Regions from separate parts of the Komagataeibacter ossonobensis genome, predicted to be linked through region 3. Evidence: riboswitches for the same ligand, from Rfam matches in the RefSeq annotation. Region 3 holds a riboswitch; each other region holds the start of a gene.
What was found. A riboswitch is a leader RNA that binds a small molecule or an ion and turns the genes downstream of it on or off. The one in region 3 is predicted to bind cobalamin.
Positions count from the first base shown of each region.

Region 1: linked by a shared signal. The riboswitch ahead of AC1RQ9_RS07795 (TonB-dependent receptor plug domain-containing protein) and the one ahead of AC1RQ9_RS16850 (hypothetical protein) in region 3 are both predicted to bind cobalamin.
Region 2: linked by a shared signal. The riboswitch ahead of AC1RQ9_RS06385 (DUF1636 domain-containing protein) and the one ahead of AC1RQ9_RS16850 (hypothetical protein) in region 3 are both predicted to bind cobalamin.

Region 1 covers NZ_JBXAYQ010000009.1:20,258-26,708, forward strand. Annotated here, with positions in the region: gene AC1RQ9_RS07790 (ABC transporter substrate-binding protein) at 1-481, opposite strand, end outside; gene AC1RQ9_RS07795 (TonB-dependent receptor plug domain-containing protein) at 495-2,594, opposite strand; cobalamin riboswitch at 2,714-2,931, opposite strand; gene AC1RQ9_RS07800 (neutral/alkaline non-lysosomal ceramidase N-terminal domain-containing protein) at 2,989-4,383, opposite strand; gene AC1RQ9_RS07805 (hypothetical protein) at 4,460-4,873, opposite strand; gene AC1RQ9_RS07810 (hypothetical protein) at 5,412-5,651, shown strand; gene AC1RQ9_RS07815 (AMP-binding protein) at 6,074-6,451, opposite strand, start outside.
Region 2 covers NZ_JBXAYQ010000006.1:23,364-29,814, forward strand. Annotated here, with positions in the region: gene acuI (acrylyl-CoA reductase (NADPH)) at 312-1,292, shown strand; gene AC1RQ9_RS06375 (CbtB domain-containing protein) at 1,608-1,832, opposite strand; gene AC1RQ9_RS06380 (histidine phosphatase family protein) at 2,002-2,532, shown strand; cobalamin riboswitch at 2,587-2,831, shown strand; gene AC1RQ9_RS06385 (DUF1636 domain-containing protein) at 2,989-3,387, shown strand; gene cobW (cobalamin biosynthesis protein CobW) at 3,393-4,445, shown strand; gene cobN (cobaltochelatase subunit CobN) at 4,478-6,451, shown strand, end outside.
Region 3 covers NZ_JBXAYQ010000053.1:2,368-8,818, forward strand. Annotated here, with positions in the region: gene metE (5-methyltetrahydropteroyltriglutamate--homocysteine S-methyltransferase) at 1-211, opposite strand, end outside; gene AC1RQ9_RS16845 (LysR family transcriptional regulator) at 325-1,215, shown strand; cobalamin riboswitch at 1,942-2,183, opposite strand; cobalamin riboswitch at 2,311-2,555, shown strand; gene AC1RQ9_RS16850 (hypothetical protein) at 2,791-3,306, shown strand; gene AC1RQ9_RS16855 (hypothetical protein) at 3,287-3,772, shown strand; cobalamin riboswitch at 3,966-4,200, shown strand; gene AC1RQ9_RS16860 (DUF2147 domain-containing protein) at 4,587-5,060, shown strand; gene AC1RQ9_RS16865 (aromatic ring-hydroxylating oxygenase subunit alpha) at 5,131-6,219, opposite strand; gene AC1RQ9_RS16870 (uroporphyrinogen decarboxylase/cobalamine-independent methonine synthase family protein) at 6,227-6,451, opposite strand, start outside.

The DNA of each region.
Region 1 (6,451 bases), on a different contig from region 3:
AGATCGCGGCCGTCGGGCCGGTGGGATCGGGCACGGTGGACAGGGCGGCAAGGCGGCTGGCGAAATCCGCAGCCAGCGCGTGTCCCCGCACGCCCGCGCCAATGGCGTTCGCCACCGCCATGATCTGACCGGGAATATCCGCCAGCGCCTGTGCCGGGGGCAGGACGACAACCCGCGCGCCCCGCTCGCGCGCCGCCTGAATGGCGACGGCCGCCGTATAGCTTTCGCCCAGCACGACATCAGGGTGGGACGCCACGACATTTTCCGCCGTGGGACGCAGGATCGGCACATGCCGCGCCTGTTCACACAGCACGGCATTCCAGCAGTCGCGCGCAAGCGGCGTGACGCCCACGATCTGCCCCGGTCCGGCCAGCAGCAGCAATAACTGGTCGGTGCAGACATTCAGCGACACCACGCGCGGCAGGGGCTGTGCCCGGGCCATCGGGGCACAGGCAAGAAGGCCCGCGACAATGCCCGCCATTACCCGCTTCATGTCAGTAATTCAGCATGAAACCGCCATAACCGGCGCGACCGGGCTGCAGGTAGCCGATCGGCTCCTCGAACTGGCGGTCCAGCAGGTTATCGGCGCGGGCATAGACGGACACATAGCGGTTGATCCTGTAATTGGCGGCCACGTCGATGGTGAAATACCCATGCCCCTTGGCACAGGTGCTGCATGTCTCGCTGCCGATGACCGGCAGGTCGCGCCAGCCGCTGGTATAGAGGATATTGCCTGAAAAGGTCAGGTCGCGGATGGGGGTCCATGTCGTGTTGAAATTGAATTTATGCTGCGGACGCTGCTGCAGTTCGTTGTGGTTCGTCGCATCGCGCGCATGGGTCCAGGTGTAGCTGAGATTGAATTCCAGACTGCGCAGCGCCTTCCAGTTCACGAAGGCTTCCACGCCATACATCCGCGCCTTCGCCACATTGGCGTAGGAATAATTGTAGTCATATGACGAATCAATCGAAAGCGAGGACTGGATCAGGTTCCTGACCCTGTTGTCATACCATGTCGCGCCAAAATTCAGGTGGTCATGCAGCAGTTTCTGCTCCACGCCCGCGTCATAGCCGATCAGCTGTTCGGCCTTCAGGTCCGGGTTGCCCTTTTCGGAATACCCTGTGCCCACCTGGCTTGCGAACAGCTGGTACAGCGACGGGCCATGGAAGCCCGAACCGGCGCTGGCCTTGATGATGGTCCCCGTGCCCGGCACATGGATCGCGGGCGCCACGCGCCATGTCACGTGGTTGCCATAACGCGAATTGGCGTCATAACGGATATTGGCCGCGCCGTACAGGATATGGCGCCAGTTGCCCTGATACTGCCCGTAACCCGCGGTCGTATCCATGCTGGCAGTGGTATTGTACCCACTGTCCCAGATATCGGCGGCTGTATGGCTGGTGTTGAACATGTCATGGAAATGTTCGGCCCCGACCAGCAACTGACCATACTGCCGGAAATTGAACGTGCCGTGCCAGTCCACCTTCAGCCGGCTGGAACGGTAATAGTCAGGGTCGGGATTGAGCGGGCTGCCATAGCTTGTGCCCGTTTCCGTCCAGCGATTACGGTTGGTCATGTAACCAAGGCCAAGCACCTGATCGAACAGGCCGTGGAAGGACACCAGATGCGCCGTGCCGCGCACGATGGCCGCGTTCTGGGTGGTCTGTTCGCGCACACCCCTGTCACCGTACAGATTTTCGCTTTGCAGGTCATACACCGAATAGGAATGATTGTTGTCCTGTATCAGCCGCGCCGTAAGCCCCAGGTCGAAATTGCGGGTGACATCATAACCCAGCCGGATATTGACGCCACGGTTGTCATTGCGGTTGCCTTCATGGCGCTGCTGCTGGTCCGCGCCATAATGGCGTTCGATATAGGACGGAATGTTATGGAACCCGTCCATGCGGTAGTGGGAGAATTCAACATTGTAATGAAAACGCCCTTTGCTGCCCCGCGCACCGAATGTCTGGTTGAACGTGCCGTAGCCACCGCCTTCGATCCGGACGAACGGCCTGAAGCGTCCCTGCCCCTGTGCCGTGGTGATGTCGATGACCCCTGCCATGGCGTCCGCGCCGTACAGGCCGCTCTGCGGGCCGCGCAGGATTTCGATCCGTCCCATGCCGTCGGTCACGAATGTCCCGGCATCAAACATGCCGGTCGAGGAACTGCCGTCGTTTATGTCCATCCCGTCAAGGCGGACCTTGACCTCGTTGGCGTTATTGCCCCGCATGAAAATGGATGACGTGCCGCCCGCCCCACCCGTCTGCACCACGTTCAGGCCCGGCTGGCGCGCAAGGATATCGCTCAGGCCGCGCCGCTGCTGGGTCTGGATCTGCTGTTCGGTAATGATGGTCATGCTGGTGCCGATATCATCGGCCGCCGTGGGCCGGCGGGCGGCACTGACGCTGATCAGTTCAGGCAGGCCTGTATCGCCGGGTGAAACAACGGCTTTCGCTTTCTGGTTCCTGACCCCATACTGCTTGGCAGGCTGCCTTTGTGCTGTGTCCTGCCCGGCAGGGGTATCAGCATGCGCTACCGCCGCCCCCATTGTCATCAATGTGGTGGAAGCAATCAGCAGATTACGGAAAAGGGTCATCGGACTAAGGTCTCGCGGTCACATCATCGTTGCCACGAGAGCGTGCCGCCACACGGTTTCCAATCCGTAGGGAAACCCGTAACGCCACACCGCCGGGACACCCCGCCCGACAGTTCCCGGTCGCAACCATCATGACGGCAGGTCTCCTGGCTCACGGCGTGACATCCTGCACAGCCTTCCCGGAAAACCGCAGTTTCCAGTGGCCCGGACCATGATATCCGGTAATGCAAGGACAGACCGCTTACAGTTGCGGGGACAGCCGGGGCATTGGATCGCAATCCGCACCCCGTTCCCTTTTCATCCCCCCGCAGGGGGAACCGTCGGCATGGTTCTGATCGTGCGGGGCGGCCGTGTCAACCCGGACGGTCCCGCGCCCGACGTCCGCTGGCAGCCGTTAGCGGGCGGCGGCCCGGGCCTGCTGCAGCAATGCCGCGATCCGGGCACAGGCATCTTCCCCCGCCCCCCTGGCAAAGGGGGAACTGCGCGCTTCGTAGGTATGGCGGTCGTAGCTGCGCACATCGGGCATGTATTTGGCCCCGCCATCAACCATCGTCGCCACCATGGTATGCGCAAAGGGCGAATGCGCGCGGATCCGGGCACCAAGGGCTGCGGCCAGTTCCGGTTGCACGCCCACCAGCGCCAGGTCACCGATACGGACCAGCACGACAGGCAGCGAAACCGGTGGCCCGGCAGTATAGGAAAAAGTGGTGACCGGCCCCGTGGCGCGGCCCGTGCGTGGCGAGAACGCCTGTGACGCCACCTGTATGCTTTCACGCCGGATGTCGAGTGTCGGCATATCGGTAGCCCGGATCTTCCCCGCCACATCCACGACCTGTGCGCCAAGGCGTGCGCCCAGAAGGTCAACAATCGCGAACCCGGCATCGTGAATATCCATCCGGCCCGCCCTGCCGCCCGCATTGACGACGGGGCGGTTCGCCTGAAGATAGGGTGCCTGATCGCCCGCCGCCCCGACCATGAACAGGGCGGCCGTGTCGGGACCGTACCGTGCCTCGACATATCGCATGGCCGCACCGGCAAGGTCCGCCGTCATGAGCCTGCCGCCCGTGCTGGTGACCGATCCATCCATGACCGAGGACTGCACGGCAAAATTCATCATGACCGCCAGCGGCCTGCCATCCAGCCGGTCAATGCGCAGCACGCTTACGGTCGGGTCCGTATCACCCGCGTCATCCGCGCCCAGCCACCAGCCATATGGGGTTTGCACGTCACGGTTCACGCTGACCCGGCTTGTCCCCACGTCCGCACCCACACGTGCAGGCTGCATGGATGCATGGGCGCGCGTCGTGGCCTGCCGTGCCGACTGGATGACCGCCTGCCATGCGGCGGCATTGGCCTGTATATCCGTGCCCGGCGGCGTCTGCGCTGCCGCGAATATGTGCGGCGCGGAAAAGGTGTGGCTGGCGCTGACAATGATGTTGGGGGCGGCAATACCCGCAACATCCGTCACGATGGCCTTGATCGCGGTGATCAGATCACCGAAAATGGATGTCAGGTCCACCACGACAATGGCGAGCCGGATTGTCCCGTCTTCCAGCAACACGATGCGCACGGCCAGCGGGTCGTGCTGTCCGGTAAAGCCATCAATGGGAAACTGCCCGGGCGGAAAAACGATATCGGCCCGCCCGCTGCCCGCACGAAACGCCGGCTTTCCGGTCGTGGCGGCACGTACCGGTCCCGCGCCCAGCGCCACAAGGGCGCCAAGGCCCATGGCCGCCATGAAATCCCGTCTTGATGGCACGACCTGGTCCCCTTTTTCATTGCGTTTCATGGGCACGATATCAGTGTGCCCATCTGTAACAAAAAAAGGCCCGGCAATATGCCGGGCCTTTCGGGTAGCAAGTGGATCAGTTGGAGCCGTTGTTCTGGTTCCAGCCACCGTTGCGGTCACCGCCATGCTCACCCCGGCCACCATTCTGGTTGTCGCCACCGCGGCCGCCGCCGTGCTCGCCCCAGCCACCATTCTGGTTGTCGCCACCGCGGTTACCCTGTCCACCAAAGCCGCCGTTCCGGTCGCCACGACCTTCGCCGCCACGTTCATTACCCTGGCCGCCGTTCTGGTCGCCACCACCCTGGAAATCGCCACCCTGGCCGCCACGGTTGCCTTCGCCGCCGCCATGGCGACCACCATGATGACCGTGACCACCACGACCACCATGTTCGCCCTGTTCACCGCCCTGGTTCCAGTCACCGGACTGCGCATGTGCTGCCAGCGGGAGGGAGGCGCCAAGTGCCAGTGCGAAAAGAATTGAACGCTTCATAATATGATATCCTTTAATTCGACCTTTAATATATTATGCCGCATGATCAGGAATGTAAGATTGCATGATGTAATAAACAGTATCAGACAGGCCAGCAGCCGGATAACATTAATTACGATACCGTAACCATACCGGGAAATATTCCATATATTCGTTGTATATTCAGGAATGTAGGAATCTGCATCCAGACATTTACAGATCACGACGCAATCGCCGGCAAAAAAAGAACGAATACTCGGCATGATTATGGGAAATATTTCCTAACATCCTGACCTGTCAGTTCAGGGCAATCCCTATTTCCGGCCTGCCTGATCGCCAGCGCCACCATGGTCGTTGGCCGCAGGCCTGCACGTAGTCAGCCCATATGGCGGAAAATGGCCATTCCCCATTTCCTGTCCGCATCGGGAGATCCTGCCGCCGGATCCGCTGCATGGGCCAGAGGGAATGCAGGACAGGACACCGTATTTTCTGCTGGGCCACAACATACCGCATGTGAATGGCCGCTGCGGGTCCGGCAGGACTGTCCATGTAATCCGTCATGGCTTTCAGCACCAAGACGCCTGCAAGGCGTGTCGTTCCTGCAGGACGTCATATAACCGTTTCATTTCCCGGTATCATCCTGGCATTTTCCCAACCGGTTTTTTTACGGCGCGCCATGCGATGCATCGCTGAAACCCATGGGGGCAAACAGGAAAACCTTCATCAAGAACGTTATCATGATCCGCATGATGCCATACAGACCGGTTTTTCAAGGACCCTTTATAAAAACGCGCATTGACATAAAAAACGCTGCCTGATCGAAAACATGCCCACACCCGGTATTATGGCGGGCTTTACCTGTGGTTACTGCAAATGAATACTGCATCAGGGCACAGGATACGCTTGAACTGTGCCTTGATGAAATCCTGCGCTGCCAGCGCCCAATGGAATTCTCCGGCAGGATTTCCATCTCTTCCCTGCCGAGTGTGAGTGGCGTTTCAATCACCGCTCACTCAGCAAACGCCTGCAAACCCTCGCTCAATGGGCTAACATCACGGTCGGAGACCTCACTTAATCTCCTTACCTATGACAGCCCCAAAACTTTTATTATTTTATCATTTATTTGTTCTAAAGCAGCCTTTCCATCATGGTCATTCCCATTCTTTTATTGGCAGATATTGCGTTTCCGACAGGACAGGCTTCCCTGCCCTGCCGGCACCATCAGGTATCCAATGTCGCAGCCTTACGGGCATGCCCATGAATTGTAAGGGTCTCCCCTTTTGCCAGCACCCCCACGATCAGGGCGGTCTGTCCCGTATTCCATGCCATTGCAAGCAGGATGCCGGGAATGTCCGCGTCGCCCGATGGTGACAGCATGCCCATTGTATAGGACGTCAGACGGCCATACTCCCCTGCTGTATACGTCACGCCGTGGCATCGGCCTGTCCTGCCCGCGGGATAGAGCAGGAACAGCGGGTCATCTTCATACATGGTGTCGGGCGGGTAATCAGGTTCGTACCAGTCCACGACGGCATCATGGCGATGGTCACGTCCCGGCTTCATCATGATTTCCGCATTCCCTGCCGTGACGACCAGCAC
Region 2 (6,451 bases), on a different contig from region 3:
GCAATAGTGGCTGAAAAAGCAGCACACCACACAGCCCGCCCTGCGGGAAGCGTGGGAAGGTCACACCAGACCTGCGCTTTTTCATGTCAGCCCGCATACGGGGCACGACAGACAGAGGCGATTTGGAACCCGGTCGCAACCCGTTTTGAAATCCTTTTGTATATTCAACAATTTTCCAGACCGCGCGGCTTCACGATCATGCGAAATCACGCGGCTGTACATAGGAAGATGCACCTAAATCGGGCATGAAGGATGCATTGAACGTGGTCCCGCGTTCCATTTTCCCTTCATCATCACGGAAGACTGCCAGCATGTTCGATGCCCTCATGATCAGCCGCGCGGATGGCGTGGTCACGACCCGGCTGGAGCAGGTCGATCCCACGGCCCTGCCCGAAGGGGACGTGACGGTGGAAATCGATCATTCCAGCCTGAATTACAAGGATGCGCTGGCCATGACCCGTGGCGCGCCGGTCGTGCGCCAGTTTCCCATGATCCCCGGCATCGACCTGGCCGGGCGCGTGGTGCATTCCGATGATCCGGTTCACCGCCCGGGCGACCCGGTGCTGGCCACCGGCTGGGGTCTGGGCGAACGGCACTGGGGCGGTCTGGCCCGCATGGCGCGCCTGCCGGGGCGCTGGCTGCTGCCACAGCCTGCGGGCCTGACCGCGCGGCAGGCCATGGGAATCGGCACGGCGGGCTTTACCGCCATGCTGTGTGTCATGAGCCTGGAGGAAGGCGGGGTGACCCCCACCAGCGGCCCCATCATCGTCAATGGCGCAGGCGGCGGCGTGGGGGGCATGGCCATCATGCTGCTGGCGCAGCTGGGCTATCAGGTGACGGCGGTGACCGGGCGGCCACAGCTCCATGCCTACCTGACCGGGCTTGGAGCCACGGAGGTACTGCCGCGCGATACCCTCAGCCCCACCGGAAAGGCGCTGGAAACCGCGCGCTGGGCGGGGGGAATCGATGTGGTGGGGGGCGAGGCGCTGGCCACCATGTGCGCCTCTGTCCAGTACGGGGGCACGGTGGCGGCCTGCGGACTGGTGGGCGGGCTGACGCTGCCGCTGACGGTGGCGCCCTTCATCCTGCGCGGCATACGCCTGCAGGGAATCGACAGCGTGATGTGCCCGCGTCCACGCCGCATGACCGCATGGACCCGCCTTGCACGCGATATCGATCCCGCGCGGCTGGACAGCATGCTGCACGACGCACCCCTGGCCGACGCTATCGGGATCGCACCACGCATCCTTGCCGGTCATATCCGGGGGCGGACCGTCATCAATATGGGCTGATCCGTCCCTGAAAGACTTTTGCGATGCTGTTTTTTTAAAGCGGCCGCCGTTTTCCCAAGCTTTTTGAAAAAAGCTTCACCAAAAACTTTCTTATGATCCGCAGGATGTTTCCTGACTGGATTTTCAGGGCCATTTGGAATAATCGGCTGATAAATAAATCAGACGTTTCCGGAGGCCGCCTTTTTTCAAAAAGTCGGCTTTCCTGACCATACCTCAAGGAATGGTCCTTCAACACGCACAACAAAAAACGGCATGCCCACCGGGGCATGCCGTCCTTCATTCACCGTCGCGCCATCGCAGGCACGCCGCCCTGATTCAGTGGCAGGGGAAACCCAGCAGGTGACGGCCATCATGCACGAATTCATGCACGTAATGGCCGGAGATAAGGGAGGTCGCACCCTGCTCGGCCCCCACGAAATAGATCAGCAGCGACGCCAGGACGAGCCCGAACACACCCCACGGCAGCAGGTCGCGGACCGGGATGGAAACCTGCGGTGCAGCGACAGCGGTGCTGGACAGAACGGATGTATCTTGGCTCATACTGGTAACTCCATGGATCACGTGCGACCCGGAGCAGCATGCGGGGAACGCACCACATCAGGCCGCCCTTCCCATAACCGGATCTGGGTCCATGTTTCCAAAATTGACATGGAAGGTCAATCATTCCCTTGCATATCCCACCCCTTCCCCACACGCAGGGCGGCATGGCATGAACCAGACCCTGACCTGCATCGCGCTGCCCGTCCCCGCCTGCGTGCGCCATGGCGTTTTCCCGATGCATGGCGAAACATGTCCGCTGCCCGCCAGTCTTGCACGGCACATCCTGGATGCCGGACAGATCCTGTTTCCCCCCACCATGCCGGTTTTCGGCACAGACCCCGCCACGCCTGAACCGGCCCTGCACGCGCCGGATATGGGGGCATGGGCAGGACAGTCGTTAAAAGACCTGCCCCCCGCCGATCTTGCGCGCTGGATTGCCGATGCCGGTTTCGCCCCGCCGGGCGGGGAAAGCCGGGCGGCACACCTGCACCGCGTGGCCCGATGGCTTGAAACCCTGCCGCCCACACCCGCACGGGTCACGGTGGTGGCTGATACCACGGTCGTCCGTGCGATCGTGGTGGCCGCCCTTGGCGGAACCGCTTCCATGCTGTCGCGACTGGATATCGCGCCCCTGACCCGGACATGCCTGACCCGCCATGCGGCATGGCGCGTGGCTGTCTGTGGCGCACCACTGCCATGACCGCATGGCATGCGCCTGCACACCGGGTTTCTTTGACAGTGCGGGGATCAATCGTCTAAATCCGCCGCTGATGGTTCCCCCCCCGTGGGGGAGAATAGGGAAGACGGTGCGCCATACCGGCAATTCCGTCGCTGCCCCCGCAACTGTAGGTGGCTGTTTCCCGGCCCGGTCCGCGTCCTGCGGGCCAGCATGCGCCACTGGCCCCATGATCGGGACCGGGAAGGCCGCCGGGATCGAGGGCGCTGACCGCGGCACCCTCCGCCACAAGCCAGGAGACCTGCCATCATGTCCGCCCGCAGGTGGACATAACAGGACCGAATTCGATCGCATGGCCGGCGGGGTGCCCGGCACGCGACAGGCGACCGCCCTGCCCCCGCGCAGAACGCAAAGCCATGACCGTGCACCCCGCCCACCGCTGCCCGCGCGCAGCAACGCCGCGAAAGGGCATGCACCGTAATGAGCACTTCCGCACCATCCGAACCGACGGATCCCGGCCCCGTTCACCTGCATGTCTGCGTGACGTGCCGCCGTGGCCTGCCCGCATCCGACAACCCGCCCGGACGCCAGCTGCTTGATGCCATGCAGGCGCTGGCAGCGGATAATCCGCAGGTTGTAGTGCATGAGGTCAACTGCCTTGCCGCCTGCAATGACGGCTGCACCGCGGTGGTGGCCATGCCGGGCAAATGGGGCTGGCTGCTGGCCAATCTTGGCCCGGAAAAGGCAGCGGACCTCATGACCTATATCGCCGCTTACGGCGCGTCGCGCAGCGGCACCGTCATGCCATCGCGCCGCCCCGCCAGCCTGTCGGACATGGTGCGTGGCCGTTTCCCTACCGCCCTTTTTTCAGGAGCCTGATCGCCATGACCCCATCCACCACGGCCCCCGCCAAGGTACCCGTCACCGTCATCACCGGCTTTCTGGGGGCGGGCAAGACCACGCTGCTGCGCCACGTGCTGGCCAATGCAAAGGGCCAGCGCATTGCCATCGTGGTGAATGAATTCGGCACGCTGGGCATTGATGGTGACACGCTGCGCGCCTGCGGCGTGGAAGGATGCCGGGACGAGGATATCGTGGAACTGACCAATGGCTGCCTGTGCTGCACGGTGGCCGACGACTTCCTGCCCACCATGGAAGCGCTGCTGGACCGTGAGGCCCCGCCCGACCATATCGTGATCGAGACATCGGGGCTGGCGCTGCCCAAGCCGCTGCTCAAGGCATTTGGCTGGCCCACCATCCGCACCCGCATGACGGTCGATGGCGTGGTCACGGTCGTGGACGGCCCCGCCGTCGCCGCCGGCCGCTTTGCCGACGACCCTGAAGAAGTCGCCCGCCAGCAGGCCGCCGACCCGTCACTGGACCACGATAACCCGCTGGCGGAGGTGTACGAGGACCAGTTGCTGTCAGCCGACCTTGTGGTGCTGAACAAGACCGATCTCATGACCCCGGCACAGGCCGATGCGGTGGAAGCCTCCATCCGCGCCGAGATCCCGCGCGTGGTCAAGGTGGTGCGCGCGACCGATGGACAGGTTGACCCTGCCATCCTGCTGGGCCTTGATGCAGCGGCGGAAGACGACCTCGCCGCCCGCCCGTCGCACCATGATGCCGAAGGTGGCGAACACGAGCATGATGATTTTGAAAGCTTCGTCGCCCCCATCCCCGAACAGGACAGTGTGGAAGGCTTCATCGCCTGCCTGAAAACACTGGCCGAACAGCACGACATCCTGCGCATGAAGGGCTACGCCACGGTGCGTGGCAAGGCGATGCGCCTTGCGGTGCAGGGGGTGGGCAACCGCTTCCGCCACCAGTTCGACCGCGCCCTGACGCCGGGTGCACCGCGCACGGGCAGCCTTGTGGTCATTGGCCAGAAGGGCATGGACCAGTCCGCCATTACAGCAGCCCTGGCGCAGGGCTAGACGGCAGGCCAGCGGAAAACGGGGCAGCCACCATGCATCTGCTTGCACGTGAGGTCCGCACGCTGGAGGACGGCGAACAGGCGGAAGACCTGGGGCACGCCCCGGCGGATATCGTGTTCCTGTCCTTTTCGGACAGTGACCTTCTGTGCCTGAACGCGGCCCATGCGGCACAGGGCGCGCCAACTGCGACCCTGCGCACGGCCACGCTGTCGCGCCTGCTGCACCCCATGTCCATCGACCTGTACGTGGCCGATACGATCATGGAGTCGCGCTGCGTGGTGGTCCGGCTGCTCGGCGGCGTGGAATACTGGCGCTACGGTGCGGAAGAACTGTTGCGCGCGTGCCAGCAGGCCGGAATCCCGCTGGCCTTCGTGGCAGGCGACGGGCGTGATGACCCGCGTCTTGCCGCGCTTTCCACCGTGCCCGAATCCGTACGCACCCGTCTTGATACGCTGCTGCGCACCGGCGGCACGGCCAATATGCAGGCTGTCCTGCGGCTTATGGCGCATCTGGCCGGACGCGGGGCGGATGATGGAACCGCCCCTGTTCCCCTGCCGCCTGCCGAAGTGCTGCATGCTGCCGACCCGACACTACCGCTGCGGGCGATGGTGGTATTCTACCGCGCGCACCTGCTGGCGGGGGACATCGCGCCCATCACGCAGCTTGCAGCGCAACTGGCCCGCCACGGCATGGGGGCGGACCTTGTTTATGTCACGTCGCTCAAGAACCCCGATTCCGCGCGCGTCGTGGCCGCGCGGCTGGCGGCAAGCCCGCCGGATGTCATCATAAACGCCACCTTCTTTTCCGCCCGCGCGGGCGACGACAACCGCTCCCCGCTGGACCTTGCGGGCGTGCCGGTGCTGCAGGTGCAGCAGCCGGGCATTCCTTACACCGTATGGCGCGACAGCGTGCGTGGCCTGTCGCAGGCCGATCTGGCCATGCAGGTGGTGCTGCCCGAACTGGATGGCCGTATTCCCGCCTGCCCCATTTCCTTCAAGGAAGAAACGGCTCCCGGCCTGCCCGCGCGCCATGAACCCTATCCCGATGGCATCAACCTGACCTGCGCGCGCGCGGTGGGCTGGGCACGGCTGGGGCATGAACCGCCCGCCACGCGACGGGTGGGGATCATCCTGTCCGATTATCCCGGCGCGCAGGGTGCGCCCACGGGACAGACGGCGCATGCCGTGGGGCTGGACAGTTTCGCAAGCCTTGCACATATCCTGCGCCTGCTGCGCGACGGTGGTTACGATACGGGCCATGCCGCCCTGCCCACGCCGGACGCGCTGGCCCACATGCTGGCGCGCGCACCGGCACGGCCCTTCGTTTCCGTCGCCACATATCGCGCGTGGCTGACGGTACTGCCCGCAGCACTGCAGGATGCGCTGACGGCCTGCTGGGGCACGCCGGAAGATGACCCCACGGTCAGGGATGGCCAGTTCTGCCTGCGCCATGTCCATACCGGGCGTGTCCTCATGGCATTGCAACCCGATCGCGGGGCCACGACCGACCGGCATGCGGGTTACCATGACCCCGACACGCCGCCCCGCCATGCCTATGTCGCGTTCTATCTGTGGCTGCGCCATGAACGGCAGCTGGACGCCATGGTGCATCTGGGCACGCATGGCACGCTGGAATGGCTGCCGGGGAAGGCTGCGGCCCCTTCGGCCACGTGCTGGCCATCGGTACTGGCTGGCGGCATGCCCGTCATCTACCCCTTCATCGTCAACAATCCCGGCGAGGCAGCCGCCGCGCGGCGCAGACTGGGGGCCGTCACGATCGGCCACATGACGCCCCCCATCGTGCCTGTTGGCACGGCGGGGGCCGATACGGGCGATCTGGAGCGCCTGATTGACGAATATGCCGCAGCCGACGGGCTGGACCGCAGGCGGGGCGCGATCCTGCGCGGGGAAATCCTGCAACGCGCCGACAGCCTTGGCCTGCTGAATGAATCCGGCCTGACCCGCACGGATGACGAGGACGAAGCCCTCGCCCGGCTTGATGCCTAT
Region 3 (6,451 bases):
TCGTGTCCAGCACCTGATCGTAAAAGGAAAAATCACCGACAGGTGCGAAATCCAGACCAGCCTGATCCCGCCAGTGGCGTGCGCGTAGTTCCGTGCCAACCTGCTCCAGCATGGCGAGGGAAGACTGGCCTTTCCAGTAAGCTTCAAGGGCGAACTTGAGTTCACGTTTGAAGCCGATGCGAGGGAAGCCGAGATTATGGGTCGTAACCATGAAGATTTATCCAGATGATGTATGGCTTCTGGAAGATAGGGTTTCGGATATATGAAGAAAAATGATATGTTTTCATAGATGTATAAACGGCAATCATATATGGTGCGTAGAACATGAGTATTCTTGAGCGCAGCCATTTGGCGATCATTCAGGAAGTTGCGCGCGAAGGCTCATTGACGGCTGCAGGAGCGCGCCTCAATCTGACCCAGCCTGCGCTTAGTCATTCCATCCGCAAGCTGGAAAGCCAGCTTGGCGTGAAGATATGGCAACGTGAAGGACGCTCTCTCGTGCTCACTCAGGCGGGAGAGTGGCTCCTGTCTCTTGCCAATCGTCTCCTTCCACAATTCACGCTGGCAGAAGATCGGCTTGAACAGTTCGCCCTTGGCGAGCGCGGAACGCTTCGCATCGGGATGGAGTGTCATCCCTGCTATCAATGGCTTTTGAAAGTAGTGTCGCCCTATCTGGCAAGATGGCCCAAGGTAGATGTAGATGTGCGCCAGAAATTTCAGTTTGGCGGAATAGGTGCGCTATTCAGCAACGAGATCGATATTCTTGTGACCCCTGATCCGCTCTACAAGCCAGGCCTTAAATTTACGCCGGTTTTTGACTATGAACTGGTGCTGGTTGTAGGCCCCCATCATCCTTTGCGAGATGCCCAGTATATATTGCCAGATCAGCTCATTGGCGAAATACTGATTACGTATCCCGTACCGTCAGAGCGCCTCGATATCTATACGCAGTTTTTGCAACCCGCAGGCATAGCCCCGCGACAGCAGAAGCAGATAGAAACGACCGATATCATGCTTGTCATGGTATCACATGGCCGCGGTGTTGCAGCACTTCCACGATGGCTTGTCGAAGAATATGCCTCTCGCTTTGAGCTTTATCCTGTTAAACTTGGTATAAACGGTATTGCGAAACAGATCTTTCTTGGTCATCGCGAGACGGATGAAGACATTCAATATTTACGCGATTTTATAGAACTCGCGGGTATGAATCAGTGAGTCAAGACATGCCTGACTGTACGGGGTCAAAAAGAATAGAAAATGATAAGCACTGCTGGACCTGGCGACAGATGGATAGCGTGATCCGTGCCTGACGCAGTCACTTTTTTAGTGCCGACAGGTGAGTCGATGCGTCTTTCTCCTGTCCCGGAGTTCACGACGGAGACACGAAATAAAGTCATGGTGAACGCTGAAAATTTGTCCGTGGACCAACCGGTCGGCGATCTCTGTATCGTAGAAATTCTCTGTTCCTATCTCACAACGCATACTTCCGACAGGATTCTAAGATCCGCAGCCTTCGAGTTTGTGTCGCAGTTCCCGACCGCGTGCGGTAAGGCGGGAACGCCCCATCCCCCATCGCGCAGAACATCCACCTGCAATAAAGCCCATCAGTACGAGAGATGATCTGATGCTTCCTCCATCCAGCAAGGTTCCATACCCCCCGTCTTTCGGCAGGGACAGAATGGCCCGTTTTTGTGCGGGAGTCAGGCTCTCCGATCCGAAATAAGATCGACCTGTGCCATTTCGCTGGTTGCCGCCAAAATATGTACGCATTTCTCATGTTCCCCTTGTAGCGTTTGACGGGATTAGACCCGCGACACGCCATTGGCCAATGGATGTAATTCTTCAGAACTGGTCAGGAAAGAACACGCTGGATGGGGAACGCAGCAGATAAAACAGAAGACATGATCGCCACTCCGTCTGTCGGGCGCCCCGCCCGATAGAACTGGTTACGTCACAAAGGCAGGTCTCCTGGCTTACGGGTCCTTGATATCGGTTCTGTCTTCCCGGCCTGTTGAGCATAGCCAGTGACGGGTCCTGATTAAGAGGACATACGATCCGGTATCTCTCCGCTTACAGTTGCGGGGGCAGCCACCGACTTGTTCCCGGACCCTGATAAGTCCTGCCAGAACGCACGGCGTTCCCTATTAACCCGTTCGCACGGGGCCTTTGATGTAGAGGTAGTGTGACGCACGCCCGCGAGCAGTGCAAGTCTGCCAGCTTCCCGTCTGTGTGAAGGATACCATGCTCTTTCATCGCAGGTTTTTTGGAAAATCCATATTGCGTAGATCACGAAATCTGACGCATATTGCGACCAGCTTTTATGTCGGTGGTGCCGCGCAAGCGGATTAATAGGGAATACCGTAAGCTCTGGCGGGATCTGCGATGATCCGGGAGCCAGTCGGTAGCTGCGCCCGCAACTGTAGGCGGTATGTAGCCGGATCCGATCATCTGATGTCCGATCAGATGGGTCACTGCTTCCAGTAAGGGAGTGGGAAGACAGGACCGAGCTGCCATGATCCGTGAGCCAGGAAACCTGCTACCGTCGCAAACCGTGCTACCGGGCGGGACCGACCGGTGGCAGGAGATCAGCTATGACGCGTTCTTTCGCGTATCGATATATCTATCAAGCCTCCATATGTATGCGGATCGTTAGCCTGTGCTTGAATGAATCCCGGCTTCGTAAGGCAACCTTAGCAACAGACCTCGCGGCCTGCGGCTTATAATTCGCATGTACTTTCCTGACCCCAGGACACAGGTACCTACGTTTTATTCTGATAAAAAGAAATATCCATGAACACAGATATGAGCATGGTACCCCCTTCCATTGCGTCGCGCCTAATGGCGACCATTACGGAGCCAGAGCCGGTTGTTGCAATTCGGATGCTTATTGCGGCCTGTCTGGATCAATCCTCGTCCCTTCGCCTGCGGCTGCCAGAGGTAAAACAGCTTTTCGCCCGCTTTATAGCCGCCATTATGCGTGAAAGGACAGATGCTCTGGAGGCTATTGCCAGCTCGGTGGAAAAACAGATCACCGCGCTGTCTTTTCGTCCGTTTACGCCGCGACAGGTTCGACGGATTCTGGGGATCACCAACCAGGAGCGTCTTTTCTGGACACGAGACGGGCGCCTGCACCAGACAGGAACAATCCTGAACAATCAGCGCGGCCAGAAATTCAGAGTTCCTGTATATTGTGCCGAGAGAATTGGATGGCTCAGTCAGAACCCAGACATGATCGCGGCATGGCGTGACGAGGATGCTCGCATCCTGACTCAAGAAGGCCTGTCCGATGCAGATCTTTCCAGTTAATCCGCTCCGATTCCCGGTGAAACGAAAAATGGCCTCTCCCGTCCCTTCGCCTGATTTTATTCTCATACAACAGCGGCGACGTCAGCGTTCTGTCTCGGTATCCCGCCTTATGGAATCCGCACCTCTGCGGGAAGATGTAATTCAGGCAATAGCCAAGACTGAACTCCCTGCCCCCAATCCGGAAGACCGCATTCGTGCGGATGGATTTGAAACATTCCTACGTCTGGTACCTTCCGCTGGCCGATTACCCGCTGCGCCGAAGGCGCGGGGCGACTATCTTGAGGAACTGTTTTCGCCCCTGCTATTAGAAGCTCTCGCCTATGTGGATACAGCCCGCGATTTATCGGACACGCACGGGGTCGAGGCGCTCATGGCCTTGCTTCAGGCCTATATTTCCGCGCAATGGACAATTGGCGCGCGTGACGCCGCCATGCACTTGTATAGCGCATCAAGCCCGAACGCCTGATTGACAACATAGTGGCTAACGCGCGGGCGCGTATCCCCGCCCGCGTGTTTCGAAGATGAAGACACTGAGTGACCTACACTTATTGGATCGGAGCGACAAGTTTGATTGGCATCAACAAGCTCTTCGTTCCATGCAGGCCGGCATCGCGTTTCGAGGAATTGGGCGTTCCTCTCACTTCGCGCATAATGGAATGAGACCCTTGATTGATGATGGCCCCGCGCGAGCGGGTTAAAAGGGAACGCTGTAACGCTCTGGCTGGACAATTCTGTTCCGGGAGCCAGTCAGCGGCTGCTCCCGCAACTGTATGCGGTATGCCACCAGTTCGTTCACCTGCGGGTGAGCCACTGTTTCCCTTGGGGAATGGGAAGGCATGAACTGGCTGGCCATGATCCGTGAGCCAGGAGACCTGCCATCGTCTGCAAACCACGTCGTCGGGCGGGATGCACCGAAGGCAGGAGATTTCCCATGCGTCATGGGAAGACCAATGCGGCCGATCAATGCCCCCCATGTTTCCTGTTTCTGGCGGAAACATCGTGATGCAGCATCGCGGGACCGGCGCGTTTCTGACAACCGGCACGGGACGCCCGCATGTTGCTGAAGACCCTTACTGGGCCCTTCAAGCCGGTGCAGCAATGGGCAGCAGGCGCGACAAGGCTATCATGGAAAACGTCCATGGCGTAGATAGCACCCTCGCCGCTCATTCCCATGGCGCGCATCTCGGGGCATCAATCATGCGCTTTTCGATCCGAATTCCCCGATAGATCCGCCGATGTCCCATAATTTTAGTCATGTACGAAGCGACGAAAGACACATCATGAATATTGCGCAAAAAGCAACCTGTGTCTCGCTAATACTCAGTATCATGATTGGAGGGGCTGCTGTTCACGCACAAGTTCCTCCAGCGACAACAGTTCCGCCCGCCGTTCTGGGGCAATGGGTCACCAGAAATCACAAGGGTGTTTTCGAGATCACACGGTGTGGCGACCATCTGTGTGGAAAGCTGGTTGGCCTGAACTATAGTGATGACATCCCACGCGACCAGACGGGCCGTTCGGAATGTGGGTTGCCCATGCTGCGGGACTTCGTGCCGGATCCGGATCAACCAGACCGGTGGAACGGGTCCATTCTCGACCCCAATACCAATCATGTGTATCAAGCGCGCATGTGGGTTAACCAGTCCGGACAACTCAAGTTACGGGGCTATCTCGGGATTCCGATGTTCGGACAGACACAGACATGGCTTCCTTATAGCGGTCATATCGGCCCGAACTGCAAAATGAGCACCTGATCTGCGTGGTGCCTGGTCAGGAGAAGATGCCCATGCGCCTTGAGACGGGGCATGGGCATCTATCAGTTTATTATCCTACGTCTTTCTGGGACGGCATACCATTCTGGATAAGCAGTTGGCGCAGCGCCATGATAACTGGAAAGACCTCCTGATTCCGGTCGCCGTCCTGCTCCCGCCAGGCCTGCTGCTCCAGTTCAACAATTTCGCGATCTTCTGTGAAAACACGCTCCGTAAAGGCGATCAGCAGCGGCCACGCCAGATCCAGTAAAAATGGTATTTTCAACCTGCGTATGGAGAGCAGGCCAAATACCCGGTTGATCAATTCTTCCCGGTCCTGTGGCACATATGCAATCCACAGTTCCATGACCGGTTCATCAATCCCCTCCGTCTCGATCCGCAATGTCTGATAGGGATACTGCGTGCGGATGGTCATGACATCCCGATAGGCAAAATCCCGGCCATCCTTGCGACGCTGCCCGTAAATCAGAGCCTCGCTCAGCGGCTGCCTGCCAGACGTGCGGGCAAAGGTATAGCGGGCCTCCACAAAATCCTCTCCCCGATCCATGCCTAGAAACCGTGGTTTCATGCCTCCGACCAGTCGGCTGTGCAGGATCTGGTGGTTCATGTCCATCAGGTTTTCATGCATGAAGCTGTAGTGACATTGCACGACTTTTCCAAACCGGCGGGTACGGTAATGGGGGTCACGGACACGCGGAAAGTCCGGCAGCGCAATGCTATCGGATTTTTCCAGATCCCCCATGAACACAAAGATGAGGCCATCCTTCTCCCGGCATGCCCATGTCCGCAGTCGTGGCGGTTCATTTTCCAGCTTCATGCCGGGGGAAAAACACTGGCCACGCCGACTGTATTTCAGTCCATGGTATGCACAGCGAATGAAATCTCCACACACTTCTCCCTTGCTGAGTGGTAACTGCCGGTGGGGGCAAACATCATCCAGCGCAAAGATGGCCCCGGCCTCGGGCCTGACCACCACGATGGGTTGCCCCGCGTACCGTACGCCAATTGTCCTGCCCCGACGAAGTTCACGCGACCATGCAACCGGATACCAGAAATCCGGATTGCTGCGGACACGACGGATATCCGGATGTGGCGAAGCAGCCCCATCCGGGATGGCTGCTTCCGATGTATTTCCTGTCATGATATTTTCAATGTCTCACGCTGTTATCAGCGCATGGGACAAAACGGATATCATTTTCGCAAAAGTCGCGGATGGATGCGCTGCGACGTGCTATCGTGCGTCGGCTGGCCACGGCCACGATTTCGGACATTTTTTGCGGCAGGACGTTCGTAATGTCCGGATCGGTCAGGGCATTGCTGTCACTTAACGCACCCGATGGCGCGATCATGAGACGATCCGGCCGATGCGAACG